3 regions of the Terrabacter sp. 2TAF16 genome follow, and region 2 is predicted to be linked to each of the others. Evidence: riboswitches for the same ligand, from Rfam matches in the RefSeq annotation. Region 2 holds a riboswitch; each other region holds the start of a gene.
The links. Region 2 has a riboswitch for S-adenosylmethionine ahead of AB4Z14_RS07930 (aminotransferase class V-fold PLP-dependent enzyme). Riboswitches for the same ligand answer to the same signal wherever they lie in the genome.

Region 1: it holds a riboswitch for S-adenosylmethionine, as region 2 does, so the genes downstream of both, AB4Z14_RS21675 (cysteine dioxygenase) here and AB4Z14_RS07930 (aminotransferase class V-fold PLP-dependent enzyme) in region 2, are expected to answer to the same signal.
Region 3: it holds a riboswitch for S-adenosylmethionine, as region 2 does, so the genes downstream of both, AB4Z14_RS20385 (bifunctional o-acetylhomoserine/o-acetylserine sulfhydrylase) here and AB4Z14_RS07930 (aminotransferase class V-fold PLP-dependent enzyme) in region 2, are expected to answer to the same signal.

Annotation. Positions count from the first base shown of each region.
Region 1 is NZ_JBFRFZ010000026.1:3,313-12,661, reverse strand. It holds gene AB4Z14_RS21700 (phytoene desaturase family protein) at 1-1,525, shown strand, start outside; gene AB4Z14_RS21695 (SRPBCC family protein) at 1,522-1,968, shown strand; gene AB4Z14_RS21690 (hypothetical protein) at 2,109-3,038, shown strand; gene AB4Z14_RS21685 (hypothetical protein) at 3,066-4,355, opposite strand; gene AB4Z14_RS21680 (hypothetical protein) at 4,640-4,870, opposite strand; SAM riboswitch class IV at 5,016-5,128, shown strand; gene AB4Z14_RS21675 (cysteine dioxygenase) at 5,375-5,932, shown strand; gene AB4Z14_RS21670 (LLM class flavin-dependent oxidoreductase) at 5,929-7,155, shown strand; gene AB4Z14_RS21665 (NtaA/DmoA family FMN-dependent monooxygenase) at 7,169-8,593, shown strand; gene AB4Z14_RS21660 (NADPH-dependent FMN reductase) at 8,590-9,198, shown strand; gene AB4Z14_RS21655 (Type 1 glutamine amidotransferase-like domain-containing protein) at 9,336-9,349, shown strand, end outside.
Region 2 is NZ_JBFRFZ010000005.1:147,947-157,295, forward strand. It holds gene AB4Z14_RS07925 (DNA translocase FtsK 4TM domain-containing protein) at 1-2,642, opposite strand, end outside; SAM riboswitch class IV at 2,844-2,969, shown strand; gene AB4Z14_RS07930 (aminotransferase class V-fold PLP-dependent enzyme) at 3,006-4,403, shown strand; gene AB4Z14_RS07935 (endonuclease/exonuclease/phosphatase family protein) at 4,482-5,561, opposite strand; gene AB4Z14_RS07940 (ribonuclease J) at 5,563-7,248, opposite strand; gene dapA (4-hydroxy-tetrahydrodipicolinate synthase) at 7,315-8,226, opposite strand; gene AB4Z14_RS07950 (dihydrofolate reductase) at 8,543-9,022, opposite strand; gene AB4Z14_RS07955 (thymidylate synthase) at 9,051-9,349, opposite strand, start outside.
Region 3 is NZ_JBFRFZ010000018.1:56,842-66,190, reverse strand. It holds gene AB4Z14_RS20390 (IS1595 family transposase) at 1-908, opposite strand, end outside; SAM riboswitch class IV at 1,131-1,250, shown strand; gene AB4Z14_RS20385 (bifunctional o-acetylhomoserine/o-acetylserine sulfhydrylase) at 1,341-2,657, shown strand; gene AB4Z14_RS20380 (LD-carboxypeptidase) at 2,702-3,760, shown strand; gene recQ (DNA helicase RecQ) at 3,796-5,745, shown strand; gene AB4Z14_RS20370 (Na+/H+ antiporter) at 5,759-7,645, opposite strand; gene AB4Z14_RS20365 (DegT/DnrJ/EryC1/StrS family aminotransferase) at 7,708-8,889, opposite strand; gene AB4Z14_RS20360 (SDR family NAD(P)-dependent oxidoreductase) at 8,886-9,349, opposite strand, start outside.

The DNA.
Region 1 (9,349 bases), on a different contig from region 2:
CGGATGGTCGGTCGTCGTGCTCGAGGAGCAGGACCGGCCGGGGGGAGCGGTGGCCAGCGACGACGCCGTCGCGCCCCGGCACGTGCACGACACCTTCAGCTCCTTCTACCCCCTGGCCGCTGCGTCGCCGACGATCCGCGGGCTCAGTCTCGAGGAGCACGGGCTCGAGTGGTCGCACGCCCCGTCCGTCCTCGGCCACTCCTTCGGTGACGGCCGGTGGGGGGTGCTGCACCGGGACCGGGCGGCCACCGCCTCGGCGCTCGACGAGGACGCACCCGGCGACGGCGAGGCGTGGCTGGCCCTCTGCGAGACGTGGGACCGCGTTGGCGACGACGTGCTGCGTGGACTCCTCAGCCCCTTCCCACCCGTGCGCGGTGGTGCCGGCCTGGCCCGTCAGGTGCTCCGACCGGGCGGCCTGGAGCTGCTGCGCGAGATGACGATGCCGGCCCGCAGCCTGACGGAGCGGCTCTTCCGCGGGGAGGCGGCACGGATGCTCGTGGCCGGCAACGCCGGACACGCCGACATCGGTCTCGAGTCGCCGGGTTCGGCGGCCATGGGCCTGCTCCTCGCGTTGCTGGGCCAGTCCGTCGGCTTCCCCGTCCCACGCGGCGGGGCCGGCCGCCTGGCGGCGGCCATGGTGGGTCGGCTCGAGTCGCAGGGAGGCGAGCTCTGCCTCGGCGAGCGAGCCGAGGGCGTACGCGTTCAGGGCGGTCGCGCGGTCGCGGTGCGGACCGCGTCACGCGAGATCCACGTACGCCGCGCCGTCCTCGCCGACGTGTCGGCGCCCGCCCTCTACGGGGGACTCGTGCCGTGGGGTGTCCTGCCGCCACGACTGCGCCACCGGATGGCGCGATTCGAATGGGACCCCTCCACCGTCAAGGTCGACTGGGCGCTCGACCGACCGGTCCCGTGGCAGGGCACACCTGCTGCGGCTCCCGGCACGGTCCACGTCGCGGACTCGATGGACGAGATGACGCTCACCGGGGGACAGGTGGCTGCCGGGCTCGTGCCCGACAAGCCCTTCCTCCTCGTCGGCCAGATGGGCGTCGCCGATGCCTCGAGAGTGCCGACCGGGGGAGAGGCTCTCTGGGCGTACACCCATGTGCCCCAACGGGTTCGGGGTGACGCGGCAGCCGGCCGGCCGACGGTCCGCGAGGTGCGCGGCACGTGGGACGAGGGTGACCTCGAGGCGATGGCCGAACGCATCGAGCAGCGCATCGAGGATCGGGCACCCGGGTTCCGTGACCGCATCACGGCGAGACGAGTCCTCGGTCCGCGCGAGCTCGAGGCCCGGGACGCCAACCTCGTCGGGGGAGCCATCAACGGCGGCACTGCGGGACTCCAGCAGCAGCTCGTCTTCCGGCCCGTCGCCGGCTCCGGTCGTGCCGAGACGCCGGTCCAGGGCCTCTACCTCGCGTCCGCCTCGGCCCATCCCGGCGGCGGCGTCCACGGTGCCTGTGGCGCGAATGCCGCACGGGCTGCCCTGTGGCACTACAAGATCCAACTGCCCTGGAGGCGCACATGAGCACCACGACACGGACCGTCCACGGCACACCGGAGGCGGTCTTCGACGTCCTCGCCGACGGGTGGAGCTACAGCCAGTGGGTCGTCGGCGCCTCCCGCGTGCGCGACGTGACTCCCGGCTGGCCGGCACCGGAGACGCACATCCACCACTCCGTCGGCGCCTGGCCGCTCCTCATCGACGACACGACGACCGTGCGGCGCTGTGAGCGGCCAGACCTGCTCGAGCTGACGGTGCGTGCGTGGCCGTCCGGTGAGGGCGTCGTTCGGATCACCTGCCGCGCGAGCGGGGCCGACACCGAGGTGACGATGGAGGAGGACGCGACGAAGGGGCCCGGGCTGCTCGTCCCGAAGCCGGTGCGCGACGTGCTGCTCGACCGCCGCAACCGGGAGGCGCTCCGGCGCCTGGCGATCCTCGTCGAGCGCGCCCAGCCGGACCCTGCCTGACGGTTCGGGTGGGTTCGGCGTGGGGGGGCCAGAGGGTGTTTTGCGAAACTTGCGGCAATCTTGCGAAACGCCTGCGCGAGTCTTGAGCAATCCGGACAATTCGGAGGGCTGGTCCCCGCCCTTCGTCACGGAGCTCTCACATGTTCAGCACCCCTCGTGCCCGCGCCACCCGCCTCGTCGCCGCGGCTCTCGCGCTGGCGGGCTCGGCTGCCGCGCTGGTCGCCCTGGCTCCGGGTGCCGCGGCAGCGCCCCGGGCCGGGACGGTGACCGCCGTCGCGTCCGCGGCGAAGGACACTCGGGCCATGTGGGTGTGGGACACGAGCACCCCCGCGGCCACCGTCGACCTCGCCGTGAGCGCCGGCATCGACCAGCTCTTCGTCGCCGTCCCGCCGAACCTCGCCACCTCGAGCCAGCTGCCGAACATCAAGGCGCTGAGCGACCGGGCCCGCGCTGCCGGCATCCGGGTGGATGCGCTCGGGGGCGACCCCGGCTGGGTCGACAACCCGACGTGGGTCGTCACCTACTGGCTCAAGCCGGCCAAGAGCTCGGGCCTCTTCACGGGCATCCACGTCGACGTCGAGCCCTACTCGACCTCCGCCTGGGGCACCGACCAGGCCACCGTCGTCAGCACGTACCTCGCGCTGCTCGACAAGCTCAAGGCCAACGCCGGCACGTACCCCATCGAGGCCGACATCCCCTTCTGGTTCAACACGATCCACGCCGTCGCCTCCACGGGGGCGGCCTCGACCCTCGACCGCGAGATCATGAAGCGCACGGCCGGCGTCACGGTGATGTCCTACCGCAACACCGCGGCCGGCACGGACGGGACGCTCGACGTCGCGACCCCCGCGCTCGCCGCCGGCGCCGCGCTCGGCAAGCCCGTGCGCCTCGGCCAGGAGACGAACTACCTCGGCGCGACGGCCGTCGACACGAAGCAGACGTTCTACGGCTGGACCCGCACCGCGATGGAGGCGCAGCTGGCCCAGGTGAACGCCGGCGCGAGCGCCTCTGCGACGTACGCCGGGCTGGCGATCCACGACGCCACCGGGTATGCCGCGATGGCCCCCTGACCGGGACCGGAGCAGGAGCGCGACGGCTCAGCCGCCACCGATCCGGCCGGCGATGATGCTCGTGATGATGACCGACGTGATCGTCACGGTCGAGAAGCCGGCGACGATCATCTTGGGCAGGATCTCGTTCTCGATCGCGGCCACCTCCTCGGGGGTCTCTCCGGCTCCCTTGGCGGCCTCCTGGGACAGGATCATCGTGCCCGGGAAGCCGTAGAGCGAGGTGAGCCCGATCGCGACGGACATCGACACGCTGTAGCCGAGCAGCTTGCCGACGAGAGCCGAGAAGCCCGCGATCCCGACGATCCCGAAGGCGAAGGCGATGAGCAGCGGCACGGCCAGCGCTGAAACGTCGCTGGGCTTCACCGTCGCCAGGGGTCCGAAGACGAGGATCATGATGGCGATCATCATGAGACCGAAGGCGTCGATGCCCGACAGGACCGACGGCTTGAAGATCCCCGTCGTGCGCAGGCCGATGCCGAAGAGCAGGGCCACGACGAACGTGTTGAGGATGCCGTCGGTGACGTTGTTGATGCCCAGACTGATGAGCACGACCACCCCGACGATGAAGAGGGTGCCGGCCGTCGTGCGGAGGGCGGCGGGCAGCTTCGTCTCCGGGACGGGCTCGGCGGGTGGCGTGGCGTCGCCCCCGCTGCTGCCGGCGTCGCCCTTGCTGCCGCCGCCATCGCCCCCGCTGCTGGCGGCGGCGGCCCCCGCGGCCACCACCGGCGCCAGCGTGCCCGCTCGGTACTCCTCCTTGAGCCGGGCGGCCTCGCGGCGCAGGATGATCGAGGTGAGCGGGAAGCCGATGAGCCCCTGGAGCGCGGCGATGAGGACGGGGAAGACGGCGATGCTCGTCAGGCCGACGCCGAGGGCCGCCTCCTGGACGATGAGGACCGAGATGGTGCCGCCGCTCAAGGCGCCGGTGCCGGCGATCACGAAGTCGAGAGCCTGCGCATAGCCGTCGGCCGCGGAGCCCGAGATCCGGGGCCCGAAGATGAATCCGGCCAGCAGCAGGGCAAGTCCGATGCCGATGACGGTGGCGATGCCGACGAGCAGCGTCTTCCACTGCTTCTTGAAGTCGTCGAGGCTGATCATGGTGCCGAGGTGGACGATGACGAAGCCGACGACGACACCGGCGAGCGCGAGCAGGCTCGAGCTCGCGAGGAGGTCCTCGGGGAAGATGTCGGTGAGGAAGCCGATGAAGAAGATGATCGAGGCGACGAAGAGCGAGGACAGCAGCGACTTCGTCTTCTTCGCGACGAGGTCGCTGACGGTCCAGACGAGCATGACGATGACGAACGCGAGCACCGGGTTCACAGCGGCCTCATCTTCCTCGTGGGCGGGCTGGTCGTCTCCCGATCGTGCCGGGGGAGCCGGGCGTGCCGATTCCCCCTCCGTGGGTGATCGGCACCGATCTGGTGACCCCGTCAGCCCTGCTGCCAGGCAGGGTCGCAGGAGAGCTCGACGTTGATCCAGGTGGCCACGGTCAGGCGGTGCAGCCGCTCGGTGAGGGCCGTCCGCAGCCGGTCGATGTCGGCGACGTCCCACTCGCCGGGTGAGACGACGTGTCGACCTCCACGTAGAGACGCCCCCGGTCCTCGTCATCCGCACGACCGGTTCCACGAGGCCCATCCCGGCGCACAGCTCGGTGACGGCCTCACGGGCCGGTTGCTCGATCTCGGGGGAGGCCTCATCTCGAGCAGCTCGCGCAGCATGGTCCGGACGAGGCCGACCGGGGCCGGGAGCACCATGAGTGACAGGACGATGACGAGCACCGGGTCGACGAGTGCTGACGCGGTGTCCTTGACGTCACCAGCGGGCAGCAGCGTCACGACGAGGAACCCGGCGAGGATCGCCGCTCTAGACGCCGCCCTTGCCCCGCCGAGGCCACGGACCCGACGGTCCGCGGCCTCGGCGGCATCTCAGGGAGTGGTCGCCCAGCTATCCCTACCAAATCAGTATGTTATCGTCTCTGCAGGTCATGAGTCCCAGCGACAAGCCCCGGCTTGCTGGGCGGCAACCCTCCTCCGCGGCGGGGTGCCCCGGGTGAGGACCAGGCGTCGACCTCCCGCTCGACGCAAGCGCGGGCTCGACGAGGGCCCCACGGACACAAGGGTTCCCATGACGCACACCACCGAACGCCGATCCCGCGGCCACGCCCTGTGGGCTCACCGCCGCCGGCACGTCGACCTCTCCCGGGTGAGCAGCGCCCTCTGTCGGGACTGACGACCAGACGACCGCATGCGCAGCGTCGGCGGCCCGACTGGGCCCGGCTGTGGCGTGCGGCGTCCCCGTAGTCCGTCTCGACCCACCCTCACACCTTCAGGAGCCTTGCCATGCCTCTGCGCACCCGCCCCGACCGGACCACCACCCTCACCACGCTCTCTGCGCCCGGCACCGGGACGCCATCGACGTTCGCACCACGGATCGCCGTCAACCTCGCGGAGACGGCTCGGCGCCTCGCGGGCGACCGTGCCCTCTGGGCCGGCCTCGTCGACTTCGACCCGATCAGCCGCTACTACGCCCGGATCGCCGCCGAGCCCGACCACGAGGCCTGGCTGCTCACCTGGCTCCCCGGCCAGGGGACGGAGTGGCACGACCACGGGCAGTGCGCCGGCTCGTTCGTCGTCCTGCAAGGACAGCTGAGCGAGCGCGTCGCCGATCTGGACGGTCCCGACCGGACCCCGCAGGTCGGTGAGGACGTCGGCCGTCTACGGGCCGGCCAGCAGCGCACGTTCGGACGTCGCTACGTGCACCACGTGAGCAACGAGGGCCCGGACCCGGCGGTGAGCCTGCACGTGTACTCCCCGCGCCTCACCGAGATGACGACGTACGCGCTCACCGGCAGGAGCCTCAGTCCCATCGAGCTGCAGCAGAAGGGAGTCGACTGGTGACTGGCCTCACTCCGAACGCCGCGCAGATCCACCTCGCCGTCGCCCTCGACGGTGCGGGATGGCACCCGGCAGCGTGGCGCGAGAAGGGCGCGCGGCCGGACGACCTCCTCACCGCCCGCTACTGGGCCGACCTCACCTCCACGGCGGAGCGGGGCCTGCTCGACTTCGTGACGATCGAGGACAGTCTCGATCTCCAGTCGGTGGACCCCTTCTCCGACGACGTCGACACGCGCACCGACCAGGTGCGCGGGCGGCTCGACGCGCTCCTCGTCGCAGCCACGGTCGCCCCCCTGACGCGACACGTCGGCCTCGTCCCGACCGTCACGACGAGCCACACCGAGCCGTTCCACGTCTCCAAGGCCGTCGCCACCCTCGACCACGTGAGCCACGGTCGTGCCGGCTGGCGGGTGCAGGTGGGTGGCACACCCGGCGAGACCGGCAACGTCGGTCGTCGCACCCTCCCCGCGATCCGACGGGACTTCGCGTCCACCCCCGAGGGCCGCGCTGCCGTGCGCGATCGCTTCGACGAGGCTGCCGACCACGTCGAGGTCGTCCGGCGGCTCTGGGACAGCTGGGAGGACGACGCCGAGATCCGCGACGTCACGACCGGGCGCTTCGTCGACCGGGACCGGCTGCACCACGTCGACTTCGAGGGCCGGCACTTCAGCGTCCGCGGCCCGTCGATCACCCCGCGACCGCCACAGGGGCAGCCCGTCGTCACCGCCCTGGCGCACCAGACGACTCCGTACGAGCTGGCGGCCCGGTCGGCGGACGTCGTCTTCGTGACGCCGCACGACGACGAGCAGGCCGCGAGCATCCTCGGCGAGGTCCGAGGAGCAGAGGCGCGGGTCGGGCGCGACACCCATCCCCTCACGGTCTTCGCCGACCTCGTCGTGGTCCTGGGGAGCACGACAGAGATCGCCCGGACCCGGCGACGCCGGCTCGACGAGGCCGCGGGGTCGCCCTTCAGGTCGGACGCCCACGTCTTCACCGGCACCGCTGCCGACCTCGCGTCGCTCCTGCTCCGTTGGCACGACGCCGGCTACGACGGCTTCCGGCTGCGTCCGGCCGTCGTCGTCGACGACCTCGTCGCCGTCGTGGACGAGCTCGTGCCCGCGCTCCAGCGCGCTGGGGCCTTCCGGACGGCATACGACCCCGGCACGCTGCGCAAGCGCCTCGGCCTGCCCGTCGCCGTGAACCGCTACGCCGCCGCGTCGGCGTGAGAAGGGAGCTCCCATGACGCAGCACCGCAAGCAGGTCATCCTCGGCGCCCACTTCCCGGGGGTCAACAACACGACGGTGTGGAGCGACCCTGCCTCGGGTAGCCACATCGACCTGTCGTCGTTCACCCACTTCGCGCAGACGGCCGAGCGCGGCCGGTTCGACTTCCTCTTCCTCGCGGAGGGGCTGCGGCTGCGCGAGCAACGCGGTCGGATCCACGACCTCGACGTCGTCGGCCGGCCCGACACGTTCACCGTCCTCGCCGCGATGGCTGCGGTGACGCAGCACCTCGGTCTCGCCGGCACGATCAACACGACGTTCAACGAGCCCTACGAGGTCGCGCGCCAGTTCGCGACCCTCGACCACCTGTCCGGAGGACGCGCCGCGTGGAACGTCGTCACGAGCTCCGACGCCTTCACGGGTGAGAACTTCCGGCGTGGAGGGTTCCTCCCGCACGCCGAGCGTTACGAGCGCGCCGAGGAGTTCATCGCGACGGCCCGCGAGCTGTGGGACTCCTGGCCGGTCGACGCGGTGCGGGCGGACGGGGCCGACTTCCTGGCCGATGCCTCCGCGGGGACCTTCGAGCACCGCGGCAAGCACTTCGACGTCGCCGGCCGCTTCAGCGTGCCCCGGAGCCCACAGGTCCATCCGGTCGTCCTGCAGGCCGGCGACTCGAGCGACGGTCGCGAGCTCGCAGCGCGCAGTGCGGACGCCATCTTCAGCCGCCATTCCACCGGGGACGGCGCGCGCGAGTTCTACCGCGACGTCAAGGGCCGGCTCGAGCGCTACGGTCGGCGGCCCGACGCCCTCAAGATCCTCCCGGCTGCCACGTTCGTGCTCGGTGACACCGATGCCGAGGCCGTCGCCCGGGCGGCCGAGGTGCGGCGCCAGCAGGTGAGCCCGCAGACGGCGATCCTCCTGCTCGAGCAGGTCTGGAACCGCGACCTGTCCGACTACGACCCCGACGGCCCGCTGCCGACCGTCGACCCGATCGTCTCCGAGGCGTCCTCGATCGTCCGCGGCCGTGCCCGGCAGGTCGGTGACCCCGCGGCCGAGGCGGCCCGCTACCGAGCCGTGGCCGAGGCCAAGGGGCTCAGCATCCGCGAGGTCGTCATCGAGCTGACCGGTCGCCAGACCTTCGTCGGCTCACCGGAGACCGTGGCCCGCGCGCTCGAGGACGCCGTCGCGACCGAGGTCAGTGACGGCTTCATCCTCGTCCCGCACATCACCCCGGGCGGACTCGACGAGTTCGCCGACCGGGTGGTGCCGCTGCTGCAGGAGCGCGGCGTCCTGCGGCGCGACTACGCCGAGGGTGCCACCCTCCGGGATCACCTCGGCCTGGGTGCAGCACGGTCCGCATCCAACTGGGGGACAGGGGTCTCGGCCGCTCACGGCGCGTCGACCGAGCCCTTGAGGACCGGCGTCGGGGCCAGCGCGTGACGGCGGCGGCTGCAGCCGTCGGCACGGCGGTCGAGGTCGTCGAGCTCGTCGGCAACCCGCGGGTCGGCTCGCGCACGCGAGCGCTTGCGGACCTCGTCGTGCGTTCGCTCGCCGAGACGGTGGAGGCGGACGGACGAGCCGCACCGGACGGCATACGCCTGGGGGTGCCCGTCGTCATCGAGCTGGGCGAGGCGGTCGGCGTCACCTTCGGGGCCGAGGTGGCGCGGGCATCGGCTCCCGTCGAGGACCCGTTCGGTGTCGTGAGGCGCGCCGGGCTGCTCGTCGTGGCGACCCCGACGTACAAGGCGACCTACAGCGGGCTGCTCAAGCTCTTTCTCGACCAGCTGAGCCAAGGCGACCTCGTGGGGGTCGCGGCGGTGCCGGTGGCGATCGCCGGCGCGCCCGCCCACCGCGACGCCGTCGCGACCGCGCTGCACGACCTCCTCGTCGAGCTCGGCGCCGACGTGCCCGCGCCCGCCGTGGCGCTGCTCGAGAGCGAGGTCGCCGACCAGGGGGAGCACGTCCGCCGCTGGGTGGGCACGTATGCCGCCACGCTGGGTGCCAGCCTCGGCCGCGCGTCCGAGCCGGTCGGCACGCAGACGTGAGCGAAGCGGGCGTCACCCTGCATGGTTCCGGCCGACCGCCGGTCTGTGTGTACGGTGTCGACACCCGTCAACGTCCGGGGCGCCTCCGCCGGCCCGTTCGTTGCCCCAGAGTCGAGCCATGCCAAGGAGCCCCAGCGATGAAGCTGCTTCT
Region 2 (9,349 bases):
AAGTCGTCGTCGACGGGCTCGTTGGGGTGCGGCACGTCCTCGCCGCGCAGCAGCGCGAGCGTCTGCTCGAGGTCGTCCGGGCGCACGAGCACGTCGCGGGCCTTGGAGCCCTCGCTCGGGCCGACGACGCCGCGCGACTCGAGCAGGTCCATGAGCCGTCCGGCCTTGGCGAAGCCGACGCGCAGCTTGCGCTGGAGCATCGACGTCGAGCCGAACTGGGTCGTGACGACGAGCTCGGTGGCCTGGAGCAGCACGTCGAGGTCGTCGCCGATGTCGTCGTCGATCTGCTTCTTGGGCGCCGCGACGGTGACGTTCTCGACGTAGTTGGGCTTGAGCTGGGTCGTGACGAACTTGACGACCTCGTGGATCTCGGACTCGTTGACCCACGCGCCCTGGACACGCATCGGCTTGCTCGCGCCCATCGGCAGGAAGAGCGCGTCACCCTGGCCGATGAGCTTCTCGGCGCCGGGCTGGTCGAGCACGACGCGGGAGTCCGCGAGCGAGGACGTCGCGAACGCCATGCGCGAGGGGACGTTGGCCTTGATGAGGCCCGTGACGACGTCGACCGACGGACGCTGCGTCGCGAGGACGAGGTGGATGCCGGCGGCACGGGCGAGCTGGGTGATGCGCACGACCGACTCCTCGACGTCGCGCGGGGCGACCATCATGAGGTCGGCGAGCTCGTCGACGACGACGAGGAGGTAGGGGTAGGTCGTGATCTGGCGCTCCGAGCCTGGCAGCGGCTTGACCTTGCCGGCGCGGACCGCCTTGTTGAAGTCGTCGACGTGCTTGAAGCCGAACGCCGCGAGGTCGTCGTAGCGCTGGTCCATCTCCTTGACGACCCACGCGAGGGCCTCGGCGGCCTTCTTGGGGTTGGTGATGATCGGCGTGATGAGGTGCGGGATGCCTTCGTAGGCCGTCAGCTCGACGCGCTTCGGGTCGACGAGGATCATCCGGACCTCCTCGGGCGTCGAGCGCATGAGGATCGAGGTGATCATCGAGTTGACGAAGCTCGACTTGCCCGAGCCGGTGGCGCCCGCGACGAGCAGGTGCGGCATCTTCGCGAGGTTGGCGATGACGTAGGCGCCCTCGACGTCCTTGCCGACACCCATGACCATCGGGTGCTCGTTGGTGCGGGCCGTGTTGCTGCGCAGCACGTCGCCGAGGGACACGTTCTCGCGGTCGAGGTTCGGGATCTCGATGCCGATCGCGGACTTGCCCGGGATGGGGCTGAGGATGCGCACGTCGGCCGAGGCGACGGCATACGCGATGTTCTTGGAGAGGGCGGTGACGCGCTCGACCTTGGTGCCCGAGCCGAGCTCGACCTCGTAGCGCGTGACCGTCGGGCCGCGGGTGAACCCCGTGACGGCGGCGTCGATGTCGAACTGGTCGAAGACGTTGGTCAGCGACTCGACGACGCGGTCGTTGGTCTCGCTGCGCGTCTTGTGCGGCGGCCCCGGCGTCAGCATCGCGTGGTCGGGCAGCTGGTAGGTGATGTCGCCGCCGAGACTGAGCTGCTCGACGCGAGCCGGCAGGTCGGACATGGGCGGCGGGATGAGCTCGGCCTTGGGTCCGACCTTGCTCGTGTCGGGCGCCCCGAGCGTCTTGGGGTCGGTGGCGTCGATGACCTTCTCGACCCCCTTCTCGCCGCCGGGACGCGGGGCGAGCAGACCGGGAGGGGTCGGGCGCTTCTCGCCCGGTCGCAGCTGCGTGGTCGCCTCGTCCTCGAGGGCCTTCTGCGCGGCCTGGCGGAACGCCTCGTCGCCGTCGCGGTCGGCGAGGTCGACGGCCTTGCGGCGCGCGCGCTTCACCGCTGCGGCAGGGGCGTCGAGAGCCTCGTCGGGCTGCTCGTCGACGTGGTCGCGGTCGATGACGAGGGCGCGCAGCTGGCGCAGGCGGGTCGGGATCATGTTGACCGGCGTCGCCGTGATGACGAGCAGGCCGAAGAGACCGAGCAGGACGAGCAGGACGAGCGCCCCGTAGGTCGAGACGGCCGCCGCGAGCGGGCTCGAGGCGAGGAAGCCGAGGATGCCGCCGGCGGCACGCATGCCGTCGGCGCCGTCGGGCGGGTTGGGGATGCCGTCGGCAAGGTGCGACAGACCGCACGCGGCGAAGGTCAGGGCGATGGTGCCGACGACGACGCGGTTGGTCGCGGCGTCGTCCTGGGGGGCGCGCAGCATGCGCAGGCCGAGGGCGAGCAGCACGAGCGGGACGGCGTAGGCGACGCGGCCGAAGGTGCCGGCGAAGACGGCGTGCACCACCTGGCCGAAGGTGCCGGAGACGCCCCACCACTCACGGGCGGCGACGACGACGGCGAGCGCGATGAGCGCGAAGCCGATGCCGTCGCGGCGGTGCTCCGGCTCGAGGTCGGCGGCACTGTGGCCGACGCGGCGCACCGCTCCCCCCGCCATGTGCGAGACGCCCATCCACGTGTTGCGCATCGCGCCGAGCGGGAAGGGGAGGCCTCCGCCCCGCGTCTTGGACGCGGTCTTGGCGGCGGGCTTGCGGGCCGCGGGCTTGCGCTGCGCGGGCCGGCCGCCCCGGGCTGCCGGAGGGCGTGACGAGGCGCTGCCCGCGGACCCCTTGGCACGGGTGGCCGCGGCGGAGCTCGAGCGCTGGTTGGTGGACGGACGTGACGCCATGCTCGCACCGTACGTCAACGCACCGCTGAACTCACGCGTCACACGCGCAACAGGGCTGACCAGTCGGACGCGGCCGCCGTATGCCGTGGCCGCGCCCGCCGTCGTCCCGCGAGGGCCCCGGCGGGGTCGGCGTCTCAGATCGCGACACCCGGGGACCGGGCGGTGGACAGCCGGCGACCGACCCCTTTATCGTCGGGCGCAGGTCATGAGTGCCAGTGACAAGCCCCGGCTCGCTGGCCAGCAACCCTCCTCCGCGGTGGGGTGCTCCGGGTGACGACCAGGCCATCCTCGGTCTGAACGTGTGATCGAGGTCGGCAAGCGCGGACCTGCACCGGGTGGGTCCCATGACCCAGGAGCACTCCCATGTCGGTCCTTCCCTCGACGCACCCAGCGGCCTCCCTCTGTGGCGGCTCCCCCGCACCCGTCGTGCGCACCCGCGCCCTGCACGTCGTGCCCGAGGCGCGCACGCTGCCCACCGTCGTCGGCGCGGGACTGCGCGTGCCCACGCTCCACGGCGACACGGCATACGCCAACCTCGACCACGCGGCCTCGACGCCGGCGCTCGAGACGGTCCAGGCCGCGGTCGACCGCGCGCTCGAGACCTACTCGTCCGTGCACCGCGGCGCCGGGTTCGCCTCGCGGCTGACGAGCGCGTGGTACGAGCAGGCCCGCGCCGAGGTCGCCGCCTTCGTCGGCGCGCGTGAGGGCGACTCCGTCATCTTCACCCGGACGACGACCGACTCGTGGGCCCTGCTGAGCAAGGCGCTGCCGAGCCGCACGACGGTCTTCGTCTTCGGCACCGAGCACCACTCGACCTTGCTGCCCTGGGGCCGCTTCCGCACCGTGCGCCTCCCCGTCCCGCAGACCGTCGAGGACGCGCACGCCCTGCTCGAGGAGGCGCTGACCGACCACCCGTCGCGCCACCGCCTCGTCGTCGTCGCGGCCGCCTCGAACGTGACGGGAGAGGTCTGGCCGGTCGAGCGCTTCGCCACCCTGGCGCACGAGCACGGCGCCCGGATCGCCGTCGACGCGGCCCAGCTCTCGGCGCACCGCACCATCGACCTCGCCGCGTGGGACGCCGACTACGTCGCGTTCTCGGGGCACAAGACGTACGCCCCCTACGGCGCGGGCGTCCTCGCCGGGCGCTCCGACTGGCTCGACGCCGGCAACCCCTACCTGCTCGGTGGCGGCGCGACGCGCTCGGTGACCGAGGACGGCACCACGTGGGCGACCGGGCCGGCGCGCCACGAGGGCGGCAGCCCCAACGTCATCGGCGCCATCGCCCTCGCCGCGGCCTGCTCGACGATCCGCCGGCACCGCGAGGCCATCGAGGAGCACGAGACCCGCCTCCTCGAGCGGCTCCGCGCCGGACTCGACGACGTCGCGGGCGTCGAGGTCCTGTCGATCTTCGGTGACGACAGCGACCGGGTCGGCGTCGTCGCCTTCACCATGGACGGCTGGGACTCCTCGCTCGTCTCGCAGGTCCTCTCCGTCGAGCACGGCATCGGCGTGCGGGACGGCAAGTTCTGCGCCCACCTGCTCGTCGACGAGCTCCTCGAGGACCCGTGGGGCGAGCGTTCCGCCACCGCGGTCCGCGCCAGCATCGGCCTCGGCAGCACGCTCGAGGGCGTCGAGCGTCTCGTCGCGGCCGTCGCGGGGCTCGTCGAGCACGGCACCGACGCGGAGTGGACGCTCACCGAGACCGGATGGGCGCTCGAGGGCACCGACCCGCGCGACGTCGAGGTCGAGCGACCCTGGTGAGCGCGGGCGTACGCCGCTGAGCAGGTCCGTGCGCCGGTGCGCCGGCGCGGTCGGTGCGCTCGAACGCTCAGGGTCGGGTCAGCGCGCCGGCAGGGCGTAGCTCGCCCAGACCGCGGCGTGGTCGGCCCGGTTGAGAGCCACCTGCCCGGCCTCGACGACCGTGAGGCCGCGGCTCAGCAGGTGGTCGAGCTGGACGAAGGCCGGAAGCCGGTTGCCCGCGAAGGGCCAGGTGCGCACCCAGCCCTGCCCGTCGGTGCGCTGCGCGTCGTCGAGGCCCGCGGCGAGGTCGCGGAAGCCGGGGTGGCCGAAGCCGGCGTTGAAGTCGCCGGCCATGACGAGGAGCTCGTCGCCGTCGAGACGCTGCTTCCACGACTGGAGCGCCCGCAGGCCCGCGCGCCACTCGACGGTGTCACCGCGCAAGGGCGCCGTGGGATGGGCGACCTTGAGACGCACCGTGCCGTTGGGCACGGTCACGTCGACCTCGGGCTGGACGCTCCGGGTGCCCTCGAGCGCCGGGTCGGTGCCGAGGCTGCGCACCGAGAGCGGGTAGCGCGACAGGACCATCGTCCCCGTGTAGGTGCTGGCCCGGGCGACGCCCTCCCGCTGGCTGAAGTAGTCGGCTGCCCCTTCGGCGTCGAGTCGCCGCAGGATCGCGGGTGTCGCCTCGGTGAGCACGAGGACGTCGACGGAGTGGAAGCGCACGGCATCCATGAGCTGGCCGGCGTTGGCCGCCCCGATCCAGACGTTGGCCGACATGACCGTGAGGTCTCGGTCGGCCGTCGGCGAGGAGGTGGCTCGGAAGGCCGGCGCGGCGACCGTCGCCGCCACGACGAGCGCGGCGACGACGGGGACGAGCATCCACCACCGCCGCAGCACGAGCGTCGCCACGGCGAGCAGGCCCAGGCCGATGACGACGAAGGGCCCTGCCGTCTGGAGCACGACGACGACGTATGCCGTCGAGTCGTACCAGCGCAGCGCCCCGACGGCGACGAGCCCGAGCAGGACGACGCCGATGACGACGTCGACCCAGCGCCCGCGGGGACGACGTCCGGCCGGCTCCCACGTCGACGACTCGGCGGGCTCCCCCGGAGGACCGGAGGGACCGTCGTGGCCGTCGTCGCTGTCGAGGTGCCCCCGGGCGGCCTCCTGCACCGTCACGTCAGGCCTGCAGCACGACCGGGATGATCATCGGCCGGCGGCGGATCTTGCCACCGACCCACGAGCCGACCGCGCGCCGGATGACCTGCTGGAGCTGCTGGTCGTCGCGGACACCCTTGGCGACGGCCTCCTCGATGGCCCGCTCGACCTTGGGGATGACCTGCTGGAAGATCTCGTCGTCCTCGACGAACCCGCGGGCCGTGATCTCCGGGCCGCTCGCGATCTTGCCGGTGGCCGCGTCGAGCACGACGACGCAGGTGATGAAACCCTCGTCGCGCAGGATCCGCCGGTCCTTGAGCAGCGCCTCGTCGGCGCCGCCCACGCTGCTGCCGTCGACGTAGACGTAGCCGCACTCGACGACACCGGTCACCTCGGCGACCCCGTTGACGAGATCGACGACGACGCCGTCCTCGGCGAGCACGACGTTGTCCTCGTGGACGCCGGAGGCGATGGCGAGCTGGGCGTTGGCATACATGTGCCGCCACTCGCCGTGCACGGGAAGGACGTTGCGCGGCTTGACGATGTTGTAGCAGTAGAGCAGCTCGCCCGCGCTGGCGTGGCCCGAGACGTGCACCTTGGCATTGCCCTTGTGCACGACGTTGGCGCCGAGGCGCATGAGGCCGTTGATGATGCGGTAGACGGCGTTCTCGTTGCCGGGGATGAGGCTGCTCGCGAGCAGCACCGTGTCGCCGGGGCCGACGTCGATGCGGTGCTCGCGGTTCGCCATCCGCGAGAGGGCCGCCATCGGCTCACCCTGGGAGCCGGTGCAGATGAGGACGAGCTCGTCGTCACGCAGGCTGTCGATCTTCTTGATGTCGATGAGGATGCCGTCGGGCACCCGGAGGTAGCCGAGCTCGGCGGCGATGCCCATGTTGCGCACCATCGAGCGCCCCACCATGGCGACCTTGCGGCCGGCCTTCTCCGCGGCGTCGAGCACCTGCTGCACGCGGTGCACGTGGCTGCTGAAGCAGGCGACGATGACGCGGCGCTGGGCGTGGCGGAAGACCTTGTCGATGGCCGGAGCGATCTCGAGCTCGGGCGTCGTGAAGCCGGGGACGTCGGCGTTCGTCGAGTCGGTGAGGAAGAGGTCGACGCCCTCCTCGCCGAGCCGGGCGAAGGCACGCAGGTCGGTGAGGCGGCCGTCGAGCGGCAGCTGGTCCATCTTGAAGTCGCCGGTGTGCAGCAGCGTGCCGGCCTCGGTGCGCACGAAGACGGCGAGCGCGTCGGGGATCGAGTGGTTGACCGCGACGAACTCGAGGTCGAAGACGCCGAGCTTCTCGCGCTGGCCCTCCTTGACGGCCATGGAGTACGGACGGATCCGGTGCTCCTTGAGCTTGGCCTCGACGAGCGCCAGGGTCAGGGTCGAGCCGATGATCGGGATGTCGCCCTTGAGCTTGAGCAGGTACGGCACGGCGCCGATGTGGTCCTCGTGGCCGTGCGTGAGGACGATGGCCTCGATGTCGTCGAGCCGGTCGGCGATGTAGGTGAAGTCCGGCAGGATGAGGTCGACTCCGGGGTGGTGGTCCTCGGGGAAGAGCACGCCGCAGTCGATGACGAGCAGCTTGCCCTTCGTCTCCAGCACGGCCATGTTGCGGCCGACCTCGCCGAGCCCTCCGAGCGCGACGACCCTCAGGCCGTTGTCGGGGAGGGCGGGCGGCATGGTCAGCTCGGGGTGGGGGTGGCTCACAGGTGTCCTGTCATTCGGTGGTGCTACCGGGCCGTCGGGGGCTCCGGTCGGAGGTCAGCGGGGCGGTCATCCGACCGCCGGGTGGGCCGCGGTGGCGGCGAGAGCGGCGAGAGCGGCCCGGACGAGGGCGGTCTGCGCCTCGTCGGCGGGCACGAGCGGCAGCCGCACGGCCGTCGACTCGATGATGCCCTGCTCGGCGAGGCCGGCCTTGGCCATGATGGCGCCCTGGGTGACGTTCATGACGGCGTTGACGATCGGGGTGAGGCGTCGGTGCACGGCTCGGGCGTCGTCCCAGCGCCCGTCGACGACGGCGTCGGCCATCTCCCGGTAGGCCGCCGGGGCCACCTGGGACGTGACGCCGACGAAGCCGACGGCGCCGTTGACGAAGTGGCCGAGGTTCATGGCGTCGTCGCCGGAGTACCAGTCGAGGCCCGTCTCCTGCATCATCTCGCTCGCGAACCAGAGGTCGCCGCGGGCATCCTTCACGGCGGCGATGCGGTCGTGCTCGGCGATGCGCAGGTAGGTCTCGCGCGCGATGGCGATGCCCGAGCGGCCGGGGATGTCGTAGACCATGACGGGCAGGTCGCTCGCGTCGGCGAGGGCCGTGAAGTGGGCGACGAGTCCCGCCTGCGGGGGCTTGTTGTAGTACGGCGTCACGGCGAGCACGGCGTCGGCGCCGGCCTTCTGCGCGTGGCGCACCGCCTCGACGCTCTTGGCGGTGTCGTTGCTGCCGGCGCCCGCGATGACGACGCAGCGGTCGCCGACGGCCTCGATGACGGCGCGGAGCAGCTCGTCCTTCTCGTCGGACGAGGTGGTGGGCGACTCGCCGGTCGTGCCCGAGACGACGAGGCCGTCGTGACCGGCGTCGACGAGGTGGGCCGCGACCCGCTGCGCGGCGTCGAGGTCGATCGAGCCATCGGGCCGCATGGGCGTGACCATCGCCGAGAGAACACGTCCGAGGGCGGGTGCGTCAGCCATGAGGCCAAGGTTAGCGCCCGGGCCCTCGCTCACGACGCCACGCCCACCCGCGCGCCCGCCACCGCACTCGGATGTTTCGCGCGCTCCGGCTGCGAGCGCGCGATCGTCGCGTCCAGCGCGCCAGGTTTCACGCGCCGCGGCGGCAAATCGCGCGCTCAAGGCACGAGCGCGCGAAACATGGACCGGGGGACGCAGAAGGCGAGGCACTACTCGCTCGGGGGTCCGAGTAGTGCCTCGCCACCTCCTATATCGGCGCGTTCGCCCGGGCGTTACAGCCCGATCCGGGCTTTCTTTCCGAGAGATCGCGTATGCCGTGTCAGCCCCGCCGCTCGTAGGTGACCCAGGCGAAGCCGGGTTGCTCGTCGCGGGCGGTCTCGGTCCAGACGGCCGGGTCGATGGCCGGGAAGGTGACCGAGCCCTCCGGGGACTGGTCGACGTCCGTCACGAGGAGGCGGACGGCATACGCCATCGCCTGTCGGTAGATCTCTCCCCCGCCGACGACGAAGACCTGCTCGGCCTCGGCCACGAGCGCGAGCGCCTCGGGGAGGGAGTGCGCGACCTCGACGCCGGGTGCGCTCCAGTCGCGCTGGCGGGTGACGACGACGCTGCGCCGGCCGGGGAGCGCGCCCATCGAGTCGAACGTGCGGCGACCCATGACCATCGGGTGGCCCATCGTCGTGCGCTTGAAGAACTTGAGGTCCTCGGACAGGTGCCACGGCATCGTCAGCCCGTCACCGATGACGCCGTTGCGTCCGACGGCGGCGATCATCGTCACGTTCGGCAGCGCGGTGGTCATGGCGCCAAGGCTCCCAGACTCGGGCCGCTCAGACGGCGATGGGGGCCCTGATGCCCGGATCGGCGACGTAGTCGACGAGCTCGAAGTCGTCGAGGTCGAAGTCGTCGATGGTCGTCTTGCCCGGCGTGATGTGCATCGTCGGGAGCGGGTGCGGAGTGCGGGTCAGCTGCAGGCGGGCCTGGTCGAGGTGGTTGAGGTAGAGATGTGCGTCGCCGAGCGTGTGCACGAACTCCCCCGGCTCGAGGTCGGTCAGCTGGGCGACCATCTGCGTCAGCAGGGCGTAGCTCGCGATGTTGAACGGCACGCCGAGGAAGATGTCGGCGCTGC
Region 3 (9,349 bases), on a different contig from region 2:
GGGTGCGGGTCGGTGTCGACGGCTTGCTCGAGCAGCCGATAGAAGAGCAGTCCTCGTGACTTCGCGTTGCGGCGGTTGAACCGGAAGGTGTACTCGTCGAGGTAGTAGGGCAGGTGTGCCTCCTCGACGCGGAAGTGCAGGGTGCCGATCAGCCAGCGCTTGAGCAGTGAGGCCACCAGGTGCACTCCGGGCAGCACGCTGGCCTTGTCGGGCGCGGAGTAGCCGAGGGTGAACTCGTGGGTGTAGCCGAGGTCGGCGAGCCGGCGCAGGGTGCGGGCGCCGTCGGTGCGGATCGTTGATCCGGGCTCGATGACCCGGGTGGCGAAGTCGACCAGCTCGGCGGTTCCGGGCTGGGTGGCGACGCCGAGCCGGACTCGGCCCAGGCGGCGGGTTTCGTTGTGTTCTATGGCGATCATGACCGCGACCTTGTCGCCGTAGCCGCCCATCCGGCCGCGGGTGACGCCGCCGATCATCGTCTCGTCGAGCTCCACGATCCCGGACAGCTTGTCCCGCTCCGGGCGGACCATCGCCCGGCGCAGCTTGTGCATCCAGGCCCACGCCGTCTCGTAGGAGCCGAACCCGAGGACCCGTTGCAGGCCGAGTGCGGACATCCCGTTCTTCTGCGAGGTCAGGAACCAGATCGCCGCGAACCAGGTCGACAACGGCGTCCGCGTCCGGTCGAAGATCGTTCCAGCGGTGACCGACGTGCGCCGCCCGCAGGCCCGGCACATCCACAGCCCGGCACCGGTGCGCCAGAACTCAGTGGCTTCGCACTTCGGGCACACGAACCCGTCGGGCCAGCGCAGTCCGGCCAGGTAGTCCAGGCAGGACTGGTTGTCCGGGAACCACTCCAGCAGCTGCTGGTAGGTGGACGGGTAGTCCACTCCCCGAACCGGATTCGCGGTCATCCACAGATCCTACTTCACCCAAGCAGATATGCAGAACAGGTGTTCGAGCGACTTTCAAGAGGTAGGCCACCCCTGTGGACAACGAACTGGTCTGCCCTGCAAGCCATCCCGTCCGGTTCGACGCGGCCCTGCGCCGATCGGGAACGCTCGTCGGAAAGGGCCCGTCCACGATGAGGACATGGCCTCCCACCTGGCGGACACGCATACGTACACTCGCCGGTAGGTCATGAGCGCCAGCGACAAGCCCCGGCTCGCTGGCCGGCAACCCTCCAACCGCGGTGGGGTGCCCCGGGTGAAGACCTGGCCCGTCGACGCCACCCGGCGCTCGTGCAAGCGCGGAGAGCCTCTCTCCCGCACCGACCCGTCGGTGCACGGGGCCCGGTGACACGGGACCCCGGTCAGCGACACGACCCAGGAAGAGCAGGACGACCGATGACCGAGCCCAACTGGTCCTTCGAGACCAAGCAGATCCACGCCGGCCAGGCCCCCGACAGTGCCACGGGGGCCCGCGCGCTGCCGATCTACCAGACGACGAGCTACGTCTTCAACGACACCGACCACGCCGCGAACCTCTTCGGGCTCAAGGAGTTCGGCAACATCTACACCCGTCTGATGAACCCGACGACCGACGTCGTCGAGCAGCGGATCGCGGCACTCGAGGGCGGCGTGGGCGCCCTCCTCGTGGCCTCGGGCCAGGCTGCCGAGACGCTCGCCGTGCTCAACATCGCCGAGGCGGGCGACCACGTCGTCGTCTCCCCCAGCCTCTACGGCGGGACGTTCAACCTCTTCAAGCACACGCTGCCGAAGTTCGGCATCGAGGTCGGCTTCGTCGAGGACCCGACGTCGATCGACTCGTGGCGCGCGGCGATCCGCCCCAACACCAAGCTCCTCTTCGGCGAGACCATCGCCAACCCCAAGAGCGAGATCCTCGACATCGAGGCCGTCGCGGCCCTCGCGCACGAGCACGGCGTACCGCTCGTCGTCGACAACACCGTCGCGACGCCCTACCTCATCCGCCCCATCGAGTGGGGCGCCGACATCGTCGTGCACTCGGCGACGAAGTACCTCGGCGGTCACGGCACCTCGATCGCCGGCGTCATCGTCGACGCGGGCACGTTCGACTTCGGCGCCGACCCGGAGAAGTTCCCCAACTACAACACGCCCGAGGAGAGCTACCACGGGCTCGTCTTCGCCCGCGACCTCGGCGTCGGCAGCCCGCTCGGCGCCAACCTCGCCTTCATCCTCAAGGCCCGCGTCCAGCTGCTGCGCGACCTCGGCCCGGCCGCGTCGCCCTTCAACGCGTTCCTCATCGCCCAGGGGATCGAGACGCTGTCGCTGCGCATCGAGCGTCACCTCGAGAACGCCCACCAGGTCGCTGCCTTCCTCCAGGGTCACGACCAGGTCGAGAAGGTCGTGTGGGCGTCCTTGCCGGACAGCCCGTTCCACGCTCTCGCGGAGAAGTACACGCCGCGTGGCGCCGGCGCCGTGCTCTCGTTCGAGATCGCCGGTGGCCTCGAGGCGGGCAAGAGGTTCGTCGAGGCGCTGACCCTGCACAGCCACGTCGCGAACATCGGCGACGTCCGCTCGCTCGTCATCCACCCGGCCTCGACGACGCACTCCCAGGGCCCCGACGAGGACCGCCTCGCTGCAGGCGTGACGCCGGGCCTCGTGCGCCTCTCGGTCGGCATCGAGCACATCGACGACATCGTCGCCGACCTCGAGCAGGGCTTCACGGCCGCCAAGGCCTGACGCTCCCGACCGACCCGGCCGAAACCGGGCTGAAGCGGATCGGCATGGCTGGCACGATGGCAGCCATGCCGATCCGCTACCCTGCCCCACTGCGCCCCGGCGACCGGATCGGCGTGACCTCGCCGAGCTCCGGCGTCTCCGACGAGCTCTGGGGACGGTTCGCGTATGCCGTCCAGTGCCTCCGCGACCGTGGCTTCGACGTCGTCGTGGGTGAGCTCAACCACGCGCCGAGCCACGTGAGCGGGCCCCGCGAAGCCCGCGCGGCCGAGCTCATGGGGATGCTCCTCGACCCGAGCATCCGGGCGGTCGTCCCGCCGTGGGGCGGTGAGACCGGCATCGACCTGCTCGACCTGCTCGACCTCGACGCGGTCGCCGCCGCCGAGCCGACCTGGTGCGTCGGCTTCTCCGACACGTCGACGTGGCTGACCCCCCTCACCCTCACGACCGGCATCGCGACGATCCACGGGCAGAACCTCATGGACACCCCGTATGCCGTGCCGGGCGGCATACTCCACTGGGTCGACGTGGCGGGCGCCGCGGCCGGGGACGAGCTGCGGCAGCACTCCCCCGGGCGGCACCGTGCCGGCGGCTGGGACGACTACGCCGGCAACCCGACGGTCTCCGAGATGACCCTCGAGGGCCGAGGGACGTGGACCCGCATCGATCCGGGCCACGAGGACGCACCCATCACGTTCTCCGGAAGGCTCGTCGCGGGGTGCGTCGAGACGGTGAGCTTCCTCGCGGGCGGCCGCTTCGCGGACATCGCTGCCTTCGCGCGCGACCACGCGCCCGAGGGCACCGTCGTGCTGCTCGACATCGCCGAGTGGAACTCCTACGACATCTGCCGTGCCCTGCACGCGATGCGCCTGCGTGGTTGGTTCGACGCCGCGAGCGGCATCCTCGTGTCCCGGACCAGCGCGCCAGAGCCGCACGGCTTCACGCAGCACGCGGCCGTCGTCGATGCCCTGGGGATGCTCGACGTGCCGATCGTCGCCGACGTCGAGTGCGGCCACGTCGCGCCCTTCCTCGCGCTCGTGCAGGGTGCCATGACGACGGTCGTCCACGACGGCGACACCCACACGGTCACGCAGCGGCTCACCTGAGCCCGGTCGGCGGTGGCAGGTACGCTCGCCGGGTCATGGAGAAGCAGCTGGTCGGGTCCGAGCTCGAGGTCGTCGACGCCGAGGTGACGATCGAGGCACCCGTCGCCGCGGACGAGGGCCGGCACGACGAGGAGGCCGCAGGTCGCGTCCTGCACGACGTCTTCGGCTTCAGCTCGTTCCGCGGGGCCCAGCAGGCGATCGTCGACCGCGTCGTGGCGGGTCACGACACGGTCGTGCTCATGCCCACCGGCGGCGGCAAGTCCCTGTGCTACCAGCTGCCCGCGCTCGTGCGGCCCGGCGTCGGCATCGTCGTCTCGCCGCTCATCGCGCTCATGCACGACCAGGTCGAGGCGCTGCGCCTGCTCGGCGTGCGAGCGGCCTTCTGGAACTCCACCTCGTCCGCCGAGGAGTCGGATGCCGTCCGCCGCGACGTGCGTGAGGGCCGCCTCGACCTGCTCTACGTCGCGCCCGAGCGCCTGCTCATGCCCTCGTTCCTGCGTCTGCTCGACGACGCGGCCACCGGCGCCGGCATCGCCCTCTTCGCCATCGACGAGGCCCACTGCGTGTCGCAGTGGGGCCACGACTTCCGGCCGGAGTACCTCCGCATCGCCGAGGTCACTGCCCGGTTCCCCCGGGTGCCGCGCATCGCGCTGACCGCCACCGCCGATGCGCTGACCCGCAACGAGATCTACCAGCGGCTGCGCCTCGACGGCGCCGCCGAGTTCGTCTCGAGCTTCGACCGTCCCAACATCCGCTACGTCGTCGAGGAGAAGGGCGACGCGCGCGCCCAGCTGCTGCGCTTCCTCGAGAGCGGCAACGACGGCGCAGGCTTCCGCGGCTCGGCCGGCATCGTCTACTGCCAGTCACGCAAGCGCACCGACGAGATCTCGGCGCTCCTGCGCCAGCAGGGATACGACGCCATCGCCTATCACGCCGGCCTGCCCAACGAGGCGAGGGCCGCCGCCCAGCAACGGTTCCGTCATGACGAGGGCGTCATCGTCGTGGCGACCATCGCGTTCGGCATGGGCATCGACAAGCCCGACGTGCGCTTCGTCGCGCACGTCGACCTCCCGAAGAGCCTCGAGGGCTACTACCAGGAGACCGGTCGGGCGGGCCGCGACGGCGAGCCGGCGGTGGCGTGGATGGCGTACGGTCTCGCCGACGTCGTGCAGCAGCGCTCGTTCATCATGCGGTCCGACGGCAGTCCTGAGCACCGGCGCGTGGACTCGATGAAGCTCGACTCGATGCTGGGGTACGCCGAGGCCTCCTCGTGCCGCCGGCGTCTGCTGCTGGCCTACTTCGACGAGGAGTCCGGAGACTGCGGCAACTGCGACACCTGTCTGGAGCCGCCGCAGATGTGGGACGCGACCGTGCCTGCGCAGAAGGTGCTCTCGGCCGTGATCCGCACGGGCCAGCGCTTCGGCGCCGGGCACGTCATCGACGTGCTGCTCGGCAAGCGCACGGACAAGGTCGCGAGCTGGGAGCACGACCAGCTGCCGACCTTCGGGGTGGGCAGCGACCTCGCCGACCGGGAGTGGCGCTCGGTCATCCGCCAGCTCGTCGCGCGCTCGGTCCTGGTCCCCGATCCGGGCCGGATGGGCGCCCTCACCATCACGGAGGCGGCCCGTCCGATCCTCGACGGCGTGGAGAGGGTCGAGCTGCGCCGGCTCTCGGCCGCGCCGGCACGCAGCCGTTCGTCGTCGGGCTCGCGCTCGACCAGGGCCGGGTCGGGGACCGGGGCCGGGGCCGAAGCCAGCCCTGCCGACCGGGCGCTCTTCGAGCTGCTGCGCACCGAGCGGCGGTCGATCGCCGACGCCGAGGGCGTGCCTGCCTACGTCGTGCTGCCCGACCGCACGCTGTGGGAGCTGGTGAAGGCCCGACCGGGCAGCACGGCCGACCTGCTCACGGTCAACGGCATCGGACCGGTCAAGGCCGAGAAGTACGGCGCCGCGTTCCTGACCCTGTTGGCCGAGCACGCCGGCTGAACGATCCTCGGCTTCAGCCGACGACCTCGTCGACGAAGCACCAGCGCCAGGCCTCACCCGGCTCGATGGAGCGCATCACGGGGTGCTGCGTCTCGTGGAAGTGTGCCGTGGCGTGCTTCATCTCGGAGGAGTCGCAGCAGCCGACGTGCCCGCACTGGAGGCACAGGCGCAGGTGCACCCACGTCGTGCCGTCGCGCAGGCACTCCTCGCAACCCTCCGGCGTGCGCGGTTCGACGCACGAGTCGGTGTCCTGGAGGTGCTCACAGGGAGCCTCGATCGTGTCCACGGGCAACATCTCACTCTCTGCCAGGCGGCTCTCCTGGTCGTCGATGCGGTCGAGCATGGTCTCCTCGAGGTCCAGCGTGCTGAGGACGACGCGCAGCACGACGTGGTCGGCCCGCCCCTCGTCGCGCAGCCGGAGCACCTCGTCGCGCTCGGCCTGCAGCATCTGCATCCGGGCGCGTCGGTAGCGGACGCTCGGCGTCTCGTCGTCGTTGCCGCTGCGGGGCCCGAGCCGCTCCCACATCTGGTTGAGCCGGTCCTCGGACCGCGACCGCAGCATCTCCCGCGTCGCCTCGTCCACGTCGTCCATCCCGTCGAGCACCTCGAGACCGGACCGGGTCGCGGCCTGCAGCACGGTGGCCGCCTGGAGCGCGTCCTCGCGCGGGTCGGGCCCGCGCACGTCGAGCCAGCGTGCCAGGGCCGGCAGCGTCGTGCCCTGGATGAGCAGCGTGCCGATCGTGACGACAACCGCGATGAGGACGAGGACCTTCTGGTGCGGGGTCTCCGGGGGCAGCAGCAGGGCGGCCGCGAGCGTCACCACGCCTCGCATGCCGGCCCACGACAGGACGACGGTGTGCGTCCACGGAGCGTGTGCCTCGATGCGGAACACCCGCGTGCTGAGGAAGCGGAACGGCACGATCCAGAGCGGCCGCAGGACGAGCACGGCGACGAGCGTGCCGACCGCGGCCAGCGTGATCTGCCCGGCGGACAGGCTCGAGGTGCGGACGTCGGCGATGACGTAGAAGACCTGCAGCCCGATGAGGAGGAAGACGGCGTTCTCGAGGAGGAACTGGATCGAGGTCCAGTTGATCCGCTCGCTGAGGCGCGAGGCGCCGGTCTGGGTGCGCGGCGACTTGTGGCCGAGGACGAGGCCGGCCGTCACGACGGCGATGACGCCCGAGGCGTGCAGCTCCTCCGCCGGGACGTAGGCCGCGAAGGGCACCATGAACGACAGCACCGTGTCGAAGGCCGGCTCGGTCGAGAAGTGCCGGCGCAGCACCGACACGACGAGCGCGACGACGACGCCGATCGCGATGCCCCCGACCGACGCCCAGGCGAAGTCGAGCACGACGCCGCCGAACGACACCCCACCGGACGAGACCCCCGACGCAAGACCCGCCGCCGCCAACGCTGTCCGGAGGGAGACGAGGGCGGTGGCGTCGTTGACGAGCGACTCCCCCTCGAGGATGGACACGAGCCGGCGTGGGAGTCCGATGCGGCGGCCCACGGCCGTGGCCGCGACCGCGTCGGGCGGAGCGACGACAGCGCCGATGGCGAAGGCGACCCCGAAGTCGAGGCCGAGCACCCACTGCAGGAAGAGCGCCACCCCGAGGGCCGTGAAAAGGACGAGCCCGACGGACAGGCTGAGGATGACGCCCCGGTTGTTGCGGAAGTCCACGAGTGACGTCTGGATCGCCGCGGCGTACAGCAGGGGCGGGAGGATGCCGAGCAGCACGACCTCGGGGCTCAGGGCCACCTCGGGCACGAACGGCAGGTAGGACCCGAGGATGCCGATGACGATGAGGACGAGCGGCGGCGGCAGGTCGAAGCGGTCGGCGAGCCAGGACCCCCCGAGGACGGTGGCTGCGATCGCGAGCAGCCCGATGGCGATCTCCACGACGACATCCTGCCCCACCCCGTGGCGCGCTGCGTCGGCCGTCCGGCCCGGGCGAAGCAGGCCTAGACGAAGAAGGAGCGCACCGCCGCGATGACGCGGTCCTGGTCGGCGTCGGTCAGCTCGGTCGCGCAGGGCAGCGAGAGGCCTCGGGCGAAGAGGCCGTCACCGACAGCGCCACCCACGAGGGGCGCCGACAGGAACGGCGGCTGGTCGTGCAGCGGCCGCCACAGCGCGCGCGCCCCGACGCCGAGCCCGTTGAGGTGGTCGAGGAACTCGTCACGCCCGCGCCCGTCGGACTCGGGCACGAGGACCGAGTAGAGCCAGTACGTCGCCTCGAGCCCGTCGACGCGCGGCGGCAGGACGAGCGGCAGGTCGGCGAACGCGGCGTCGTAGCGGGACGCGATCCGGTGCTTGGCCGCGACGAACTCGTCGAGCCGCTCGAGCTGGGCGAGCCCGAGGCCCGCCGCGATGTTCGTGAGGCGGTAGTTGTAACCGACCTCGTCGTGGAGGTAGCCGACGTCGGGCACCTTCGCCTGGGTCGTCAGGTGGCGGGCCCGGGCGGCAAGGTCGTCGTCGTCGGTGACGATCATGCCGCCACCGCCGGTCGTCGCGATCTTGTTGCCGTTGAAGGAGAAGCACCCGATCCGGCCGACCGTGCCGGTGTGACGCCCGGCATAGGGGCCCGCCGTCCACGTCGCCCCGAGCGACTCCGCGGCGTCCTCGAGCACGGGTATGCCGTGCCGGTCGCAGCCGTCCATGAGCGGTCCCATGTCGGCGGGCTGCCCCAGCACGTGGACGATCTCGACGACCTTGGGCTGTGCCTCCCCCGCGGCAGCGCGGCGGTCGAGCTCGGCCGCGAGCAGGGCAGGGTCGATGTTCCACGTCGTCCACTCGGCGTCGACGAGGACCGGCCGCGCGCCGCAGTAGGCGATCGGGTTGACCGAGCCGACGAAGGTGAAGTCGGAGCAGACGACGTCGTCGTCGCGACCGACCCCGAGCAGGAGCAGGCCGATGTGGATCGCGGCCGTGCCGGTCGCGCACGCGATGGCGTGCTTCGACCCGACCCGCTCGGCGAAACGCCGCTCGAACTCCGCGACGAAGGGTCCGACGGACGAGACGAAGCCCGACTCGACGGCCTCGAGGACGTAGCGGCGCTCGAGCTCGCCGATGTTGGGCACGGCCAGCGGGATCGTGCCCTCGGGCCCGCGCGCTCCGGGCGCGTGCGCCTCGCCGGTCGTGGTCACCGGTGGTACCGGCCGGCCGTCTCGGGGTCGACGCGCGGCCGCAGCCACTCGGCGGTGGCGGCGAGACCTTCCTCGAGCGACACGGTGGGCGCCCAGCCGAGCACCTCGTTGGCGAGCGACGGGTCGGACAGCAGGATCTGCACCTCGGACCCCCCGGGCCGGATGCGATCGCTCTCGGTGGCGATCTCGGCGTCGCTGCCGGTGACCTTGCGGCACAGCTCGACGACGTCGCCGACGGAGACGGTGCGCCCGGTGCCGAGCTGGATCGTCGTGCCGGGCGCGACGTCGGCCAGAGCCGCGCGGACGAAGCCGTCGGCCGTGTCGGCGACGAAGGTGAAGTCGCGCTTCGGCGTGACGTCGCCGAGCTTGAGCTGGCTCGCGCCGGCGAGCAGCTGCGACAGGACGGTCGGGATGACGGCGCGCGTCGACTGGCGGGGCCCGAACGTGTTGAACGGGCGCA